2 regions of the Nonomuraea sp. CA-218870 genome follow, and region 2 is predicted to be linked to the other one. Evidence: riboswitches for the same ligand, from Rfam matches in the RefSeq annotation. Region 2 holds a riboswitch; the other holds the start of a gene.
What was found. Region 2 has a riboswitch for S-adenosylmethionine ahead of ACQEUU_RS01885 (aminotransferase class V-fold PLP-dependent enzyme). Riboswitches for the same ligand answer to the same signal wherever they lie in the genome.

Region 1: another riboswitch for S-adenosylmethionine. It lies ahead of thrC (threonine synthase); the one in region 2 lies ahead of ACQEUU_RS01885 (aminotransferase class V-fold PLP-dependent enzyme).

The regions. Positions count from the first base shown of each region.
Region 1 covers NZ_JBNJMN010000002.1:27,797-31,930, reverse strand. Annotated here, with positions in the region: gene ACQEUU_RS28785 (MoaD/ThiS family protein) at 1-26, opposite strand, end outside; gene thrC (threonine synthase) at 51-1,283, opposite strand; SAM riboswitch class I at 1,297-1,438, opposite strand; gene ACQEUU_RS28775 (RNA polymerase sigma factor) at 1,524-2,078, opposite strand; gene ACQEUU_RS28770 (alpha,alpha-trehalose-phosphate synthase (UDP-forming)) at 2,110-3,534, shown strand; gene ACQEUU_RS28765 (hypothetical protein) at 3,539-4,134, opposite strand, start outside.
Region 2 covers NZ_JBNJMN010000001.1:395,220-399,353, forward strand. Annotated here, with positions in the region: gene ACQEUU_RS01870 (SAM-dependent methyltransferase) at 1-117, shown strand, start outside; gene ACQEUU_RS01875 (cytochrome P450) at 127-1,317, opposite strand; gene ACQEUU_RS01880 (TerC family protein) at 1,317-2,057, opposite strand; SAM riboswitch class IV at 2,206-2,321, shown strand; gene ACQEUU_RS01885 (aminotransferase class V-fold PLP-dependent enzyme) at 2,366-3,655, shown strand; gene ACQEUU_RS01890 (DoxX family protein) at 3,679-4,134, opposite strand, start outside.

The sequences.
Region 1 (4,134 bases), on a different contig from region 2:
GTGGGAATCCGCACAGAAACGCTCATAATGTACGTCGCCTTTCCTGATTGTCAGACAGTCGCGCGGAACGCGTCGAGAGAGGGCCGGATCACGGCCGTGGGCTGCGCGTCGGCGGCCACGGCGTCGAGCGTCTTGAGCCCGTCGCCGGTGTTGAGCACCACGGTCTCGGCCTCCGGGTCGAGCTGCCCGGTCTCGACGAGCTTCTTCAGCACGCCCACCGTGACGCCGCCCGCCGTCTCGGCGAAGACGCCCTCGGTCGAGGCCAGCAGCTTGATGGCCGCGACGATCTCGGCGTCCGTCACGTCCTCGACCGCCCCGCCGGTGCGCCGGGCGATGTCGAGCACGTACGGGCCGTCGGCGGGGTTGCCGATGGCCAGCGACTTGGCGATGGTGTCGGGCTTGACCGGCTGGACCACGTCGTGGCCCGCCTTGAAGGCGGCCGACACCGGCGAGCAGCCCTGCGCCTGCGCCCCGAAGACCTTGTAGGGCCGGTCCTCGACCAGCCCGAGCCGGATCAGCTCCTTGAACCCCTTGTCGATCTTCGTGAGCTGGGAGCCGGACGCGATCGGGATGACGATCTGCTCCGGCAGCCGCCAGCCGAGCTGCTCGGCGATCTCGTACGCGAGGGTCTTGGAGCCCTCGGCGTAGTAGGGCCGCAGGTTGACGTTGACGAACCCCCACTTGTCGCCCAGAGGATCGCCGATCAGCTCCGAGCAGAACCGGTTGACCTCGTCGTAGGTGCCCTCGATGCCGATGAGCCTGCCGCCGAAGACCCGGGCCATGGCGATCTTGGCCTGCTCCAGCCCGGCGGGGATGAACACGCACGCGTCCAGGCCCGCCCTGGCGGCGGCGGCCGTGACGGCCCCGGCCAGGTTTCCGGTCGAGGAGCAGGAGAGCGTGTGGAAGCCGAAATTGCGGGCCGCCTCGACGGCGATGGCCACCACCCGGTCCTTGAAGGAGTGGGTGGGGTTGCCCGAGTCGTCCTTCACGTACAGGGACCTGAGGCCGAGCTCCCTGCCCAGGTTGCCCGCCTTGACCAGCGGCGTCCAGCCGGGGTTCATGTTGGGCTTGGTCGCGACGTCGGCCGGCACCGGCAGCAGGGAACGGTAGCGCCAGATGCTGGCCGGGCCCGACTCGATGTCGGACCGCTTGACGTCGCCGAAGTCGTAGGCCGCCTCCAGCGGCCCGAAACACTCGACGCAGGCGAAGTTGGGGCCGAGCGGGTAGCGGGCGCCGCATTCGCGGCAGGAGAGAGCGGTTGCGGGACCAAAGTCGAGCGACATGAAGCGAGGCCTTCCCTCATCTTCGCCCGCGGCCACCCTGACCGCGGACCGGAATTGGCACCCTGTCCCGGTCGGCCTCGCCAGGTCGCGAGTCACAAGCCGGGAGGGTTGCCGGGGCTTCGCAGGGCCGGTCCCTCCACCCCTCTGGATGAGCAATGTTCAGTTGTTGCTGCTGACTCGGACTCTACCCAATCAACCGGGTGCTCCGGACAGCCGTCTCAGACTCCGAGACGAACGGTCTCACCGGTAGTCGTCGCCCAGCACCCCCTGCACGTACTTGCGGGCCTGGTGGATGCGCGACTTGGCGGTGCCGAGCGGGATGTTGAGCTGCTCGGCCACCTCGCTGTAGTCGAGCTGCACGATGTCGCGCAGCACCAGCGCCTGCGCCAGGTCCGGCTTGTCGGCCTCCAGCGCCTCCATCGCGTCGAGCAGGTCCAGCCGCGAGCCCGCGATCACGCTGACCCGCCGCACGTCGGGCTTCTGCGTCAGCAGCTCGTCGGAGCTCTGCTCCGCCGACCTGCGCTTGAGCGAGCGGTACGTGGTGCGGGCGCAGTTGGCGGTCACGATGTGGAGCCAGGTGCTGAACCTCGCCCGGCCCTCGAACCGCCCGATGTTGCGCGCCACCGCGAGCAGGGTGTCCTGCGCCGCCTCCTCCGCGTCCTGGTGGTAGGGCAGGATCCGGGCGCAGTGCCGCAGCACGTCGGGCTCGATCCGCCGCAGGAGCTCTCCGAGCGCGCGGTGGTCGCCGCGGGCGGCGGCACGGGCGAGTTCCTCGGTGTGCTCATCTAGCGCCATAGCTGGGATCCTATGATCGGAGGGAGGGGAAATGAACAGCGTCCTGCTCGCCTCGAACCGAGGCCCCGTGTCGTTCACCGTCTCCGACGACGGCGTCCTCACCATGAGACGCGGCGGCGGCGGCCTCGTCTCCGGCCTGTCCGGCGTGGGCAGGGAAGGCGACGTGCTGTGGGTGTGCGCGGCCCTGTCCGACGGCGACCGCAGCGCCGCCCGCCAGGCCCCCGGCGGCCGGCTCGACCACGCGGGCTACGAGACGGGCGCGCTGCGCATGCTCGACATCGCGCCGTCCACCTTCCACCGGGCCTACAACTCCGTGGCCAACTCCACGCTCTGGTTCGTCAACCACCTGCTCTACGACATCCCGAACGCGCCCCACTTCGGCACGAGGTTCCGGCGCGACTGGGAGTCCTACCGCGACTACAACGGGGCGTTCGCGCTCGCGCTCGCCGAGGAGGCAGGCCACGGCGCCCGCGTCCTGGTGCAGGACTACCACCTGACCCTGACCCCGGCCATGCTCCGCGCCGAGCGCCCCGACCTGCGCGTCGCCCACTTCAGCCACACCCCGTGGGCGCCGCCCGAATACTTCTCGCTGCTCCCCGACGACGTGGCGGGCGAGGTGCTGGAGGGCATCCTGGGCGCCGACCACGCCGGGTTCCTCACCCGGCGGTGGGCGGACGCGTTCATGGAGTGCTGCCGGACCGTGCTGGGCGCCGAGGCCGACCGGCAGGCCGGGACGATCTCGTACGCGGGCCGCACCACCCAGGTCGGCGTGCACGCGCTCGGCGTCGACGGTGAGGCCCTGTGGGCCCGCGCCTGCGAGCCCGACGTCGAGTCGCACATGGCGGCGATCAGGGAGCAGGTCGGCGACCGCAAGCTGATCGTCCGCATCGACCGCACCGAGCTGTCGAAGAACATCGTGCGCGGCCTGCTTTCCTACAAGGAGTTCCTGGACGCCCATCCGGAGTGGCACGGCCGCGTGGTGCACCTGGCCTTCGCCTATCCCAGCCGCCACGACCTGCCCGAATACCGCGAGTACACCGCGGCCGTGCAGCGCTGCGCGCAGGAGATCGAGGACGAGTACGCGACCGAGGACTGGGACCCGCTGATCCTCAACGTCAACGACGACTACCCGCGCTCGCTGGCCGCCTACCGGCTGGCCGACGTGCTGCTGGTCAACCCGATCCGCGACGGCATGAACCTGGTGGCCAAGGAGGGCCCGGTCCTGTCGCGGACGTGCGCGCTGGTGCTGTCGCGGGAGGCGGGCGCGTGCGCGGAGCTGGGCGCGCACGCGCTGGTGGTCAACCCCTACGACATCACCGGCACCGCGGACGCGCTGCACGCGGCGCTGGTGATGCCCGAGCCTGAGCGCGCCCACCGGCGCGCCCGGCTGGAGGAGGCGGCCACCGCCCTGCCGCCGCACCGGTGGCTGGCCGCTCAGCTCGACGCGCTCACCTGACCGGTCACCGCCAGTCGGCGTGCTTGAGCGCGTCGGCGAGGTTCTTGGTGCTCCACTCGTCGACGACGAGGATCTTCGACTTCGGCAGATACCACTCGCGGGTGGTGAACGACACACCCACCTTCTTGCCGGTGGTGGTGCGGCAGCGGGTGGTGAACTGGTGGTAGTGCGCCTTGTGCCCGGGACCGACCTGGCGCGTGCCCTTCTTGTGCGCGCCGATCCGCTCTCCGCGCACGAGCTTGCCGTTCTTGGGGCACGGCTGTACGTCCGAGGCGGGGTAGTAGCCGCCCTCTCGCGCGTCGTACGGGCCGAAGCCCTCGGCGCCCAGCTTGATCGCCTTGGGCCCGAGGATCCAGAAGCCCTGGCAGTCGGGAGTGAAGAAGCCGCCCCGAGGTTTGCGACAGGGTCCGGTGACGACGTTGATCCAGTCGCCGCGGATCCGGTGCACCTCCCATGCGATCGGGATGTAGAGGGTCAGGCCCGCGCGCAGCTTGAGCTCCTGAGCGGGGGCGGCGGCGGCCGGCGCGGTGGTGGACGCGGGAGAGGACGCGGCGGCGGCCGTGGGGGTCGCCAGGGCGGCGGCGACAGCCACGGCCACGG
Region 2 (4,134 bases):
CTGGCCGGCACCGACCCGCCCGGCTACCTCAGAGCGCTCGCCCGCGCCTCCGAGGAGGGCGAGCTGATCGATCCGGCCGGGCTGGGCGGGTTCGGCTGGCTCTGCCAGCGCCGGTGAGCCCGAGGCTCACCCGGTGCGCAGCTCCAGCCCCCGCAGGCCGCGGATGACGTAGCCCGGCTTCCACTCCGGCTCCCTGACCAGCTCCAGCCCCGGCGCCCGGTCGAGCAGCGCGCCGAACGACTCGGTCATCTCGATCCGGGCCAGCGGCGCGCCCAGGCAGTAGTGGATGCCCAGACCGAACGAGATGTGCGGGTTGTCCACACGGCCCGCGTCGAACCGGTCGGGGTCCTCGAACACCTCAGGGTCGCGGTTGGCCGAGCCGAACAGCAGCGCCACCTCGGCCCCGCGCGGGATCCGCACCCCGCCGACCTCGATGTCCTCCAGCACCCAGCGCTCGAACATCTGCGCCGGGGTGTCCCAGCGCAGCACCTCCTCGATCGCGGTGGGCAGCAGCGAGCGGTCCGCGCGCAGCCGGGCCAGCTCGCCCGGGTTCCTGAACAGCGCCCACCAGCCGTTGCCGGTGGCGTTCACGGTGGCCTCGTGACCGGCGTTGAGCAGCAGCACGCACGTGCCGATCAGCTCGTCCTCGGTCAGCTCGGGGACCCGCGCCAGCGCGCTGATCAGGTCCTCGCCCGGCTGCCCGGCCCGCTCGCGGGCCAGGCCCCTGAGGTACTCGGCGAACTCGTCCGCCGCCCTGACGGCCGTGTGCTGCATCTCCTCCGTCGGGTTGAGCTCGTACATCAGGCAGATGTCGGACGACCAGGGCCGCAGCAGGTGACGGTCGGACTCGGGGATGCCCAGCATCTCCGCGATCACCGTCACCGGCAGCGGCTCGGCCACCTCGGCCATCAGGTCGCCGCCGCCCTTCTCCACGTACGCGTCCACGAGCCCTTCGGCGATGGCCCGCACGCGCGGCCGCAGGGACTCGACCATGCGCGGGGTGAACGCCTTGGACACCAGGCGGCGCAGGCGGGTGTGCACCGGCGGCTCGACGTCGAGCATGCCGGCGCGGACCACCCGCCAGAACGGCTCCTGGAACTCCGGCTCCGGCGCCCTGCCGAACTCCTCGTGCGTGGCCGTGTGCAGGTAGGAGCGGCCGAGCCTGCGGTCGCGGAGCAGCTCGTCCACGTCGGCGTGACGGGCGATCAGCCACTGGTCGGTGGGCTCGAAGTAGCTGACGGGGGCCTCGCGCCGCAGTTCGGCGTAGGCGTCGTAGGGATGAGCTACGAAATCCGGATTCCAAGGATCAAAGCGCACTATTTCATAGTAGAAGTGGCCTCGACCTGCTTCGCCCTCTTGCTCCGCACCCGGATGTTGAGCAGCTCCACCACGACCGAGAAGGCCATCGCGAAGTAGATGTAGCCCTTCGGGATGTGCTGGTCGAGCCCTTCGGCGACGAGCATGACCCCGATCAGCACCAGGAACGCCAGCGCCAGCATCTTGATGCTGGGATGCGCGTCGACGAACCGGCTGATCGGCCCGGACGCGAACAGCATCACGATCACCGCGACCACCACGGCCGCGATCATCACGCCGAGCTCGTTCACCATGCCCACGGCGGTGATGACCGAGTCGAGCGAGAAGACGATGTCGAGCAGCATGATCTGCACGATCACCGAAGTGAACGAGACGACGGCCGCCGACTTGCCGTCCTTGGCCGGCCCGTCCATGGTGTGGCTGATCTCGGTGACGCTCTTGGCCAGCAGGAACAGCCCGCCCAGCAGCAGGATGAGGTCCCGGCCCGAGATCTCATGACCGAACACCTCGAACAGCGGCGCGGTGAGCCGCACCACCCACGACAGCGCCAGCAGCAGGAGCAGTCGCATGACCAGCGCCGCGCCCAGGCCCACCACCCGCGCCCGGTCACGCTGTTCGGGAGGCAGCTTCCCGGCCAGGATGGAGATGAAGATGATGTTGTCGATGCCCAGGACGATCTCCAGGGTCACCAGCGTGAGGAACCCAATCCAGATCTCCGGGTTGGCCACCCAGTCAAGCATCGCCGCCTACTTTCGGGGTCGGGGGTCTTCCAGTCGGGGTTTCGGACCGGAGGTTTTCGGGGTTGAGGGGACGTACCCATCGGGCAACGAGTAAGGCCCCGAAGAAGTTCGCGATGCCGCTGATTCATCGGTTATAGTCCGGGACGTAGGTCATGAGTGCCAGCGCCAAGCCCCGGCTCGCTGGCCGGCAACCCTCGCGTCCGCGGCGGGGTGCCCCGGGTGAAGACCTGGTCCGTCACATGGAGTGGCGGGCAAGCGCGGGCTCCGTGGTTGCTCCAGGGGTCCGATGACCCCTGAGGAGGCCTGCCGTGTCCACCCTGACGATCTTCGACGCCGCCCCCACCGCTCCCGAGGAGCGCCCCGCCCCCCGCCGGGCACGGGAGATCCCCGCCGTGCTCGGCGCCGACCTGCGGGTCCCGGTCAAGGGCGGCAGGCTCACCGGGTACGCCAACCTCGACTACGCCGCCAGCGCCCCCTGTCTGGAGCCGGTCAGCGCCGCCGTCGCCGCCGCGCTCCCGGCCTACTCCAGCGTGCACCGCGGCGCGGGGTACGCCTCCCAGCTCACCACCGCCCGCTACGAGCAGGCCCGCCACACCGTACGGGCCTTCACCGGCGCCCGCCCCGACGACGCCGTGGTCTTCACCCGCAACACCACCGACGCCACCAACCTGCTGGCCCGCTGCCTGCCCGAGGACGCCACCGTGGTCGTCTTCGACACCGAGCACCACGCCTCACTGCTGCCGTGGCGGCGGGTGGTCCGGCTGGCGCCGCCCGCCTTCCCCGGCGAGGCCGTGCGCGCCGCCGACGACGCGCTGACCGGGATCGACGGCCCCAAGCTCCTGGTCGTCACCGCCGCCTCGAACGTCACCGGCGAGCTGTGGCCCGTCGCCGCCCTGGCCCACATCGCGCACCGGCACGGCGCCCGCGTCCTGGTGGACGCCGCCCAGCTCGTCCCCCACCGCCCGCTCAACCTGACCGCGCTCGACCTGGACTACGTCGCCTTCTCCGGGCACAAGCTGTACGCGCCGTTCGGGGCCGGGGTGCTGGTAGGCAGGCGTGACTGGCTGGCCGGCGGCGACCCGTACCTGAAGGGCGGCGGCGCGGTACGCGCGGTCGGCGAGGACGGCGTGGACTGGCACGACGACCCCGAGCCCCGGCACGAGGCCGGCACCCCCAACGTGCTCGGCGCGATCGCGCTGGCCGCCGCGTGCGACGCGCTCACCGCCACCGGCTGGACCGCGCTCGTCCGCGAGGAGGAGCGGCTGATCAGGCGCCTGCGGGACGGGATCGCCGGCATCGCGGGCGTACGGGAGCTCTCCCTGTGGGGGCCGGACCACCCGCGCGTCGGCATCGTGTCCTTCACCGTGGACGGCCTCCCCGCGCGTGAGGTCGCCGAGACGCTCTCCGCCGAGCACGGCATCGGGGTGCGCGACGGCAAGTTCTGCGCTCACCCGTTCGTCCGCCACCTGCTCGGCGCGCAGGACGGAGGGTGCGCGGACGGCACCGCCTCGGCCGTGCGCGCCTCGATCGGCATCGGCACGACGGATGAGCACGTGGACCGCCTGATCGGCGCCCTGCGTGAGCTGGTCTCCCGCTGACCAGCCGCTCGATCGGCCCCCTTTTACCGCTTGGGCGGCTTGTGCTGGGCCGGTTCGTCGGACACCAACCGGTCGACGTCCCGCATGTCGCGGTCGTCCAGGCCGCCCGCCCGCCTGTCGCCCTCGACGGGGCGGGTGGGCGTGTCGTCCTGGACCGGCGGGCGCGTGCGCGGGACGTCCGCCACCGGATGGCCGGTGGTGGCCGCCGGCACGGTGCCCGCCCCGGTGTCCGCCCTGGTTTCCTCGCCGTGCGCGGCTGTCCTGCGGCGCCTGAACGACGCGTTGATGACGCCGTCGAGACCGGCGCGCCCGCCTCCCGTCGCCAGCAGCAGCAGGCAGGCCGCACCGAGCGTGGCCGCGAACTCCCATCCGCCGTCCTGCACGAACAGCCCGTTCTGGGCGTGCGCGAACAGCACCGCGCCGACCATGTCGACCAGCAGCAGCAGCGCCACGATCCGCACTCCCAGGCCGAGGATCAG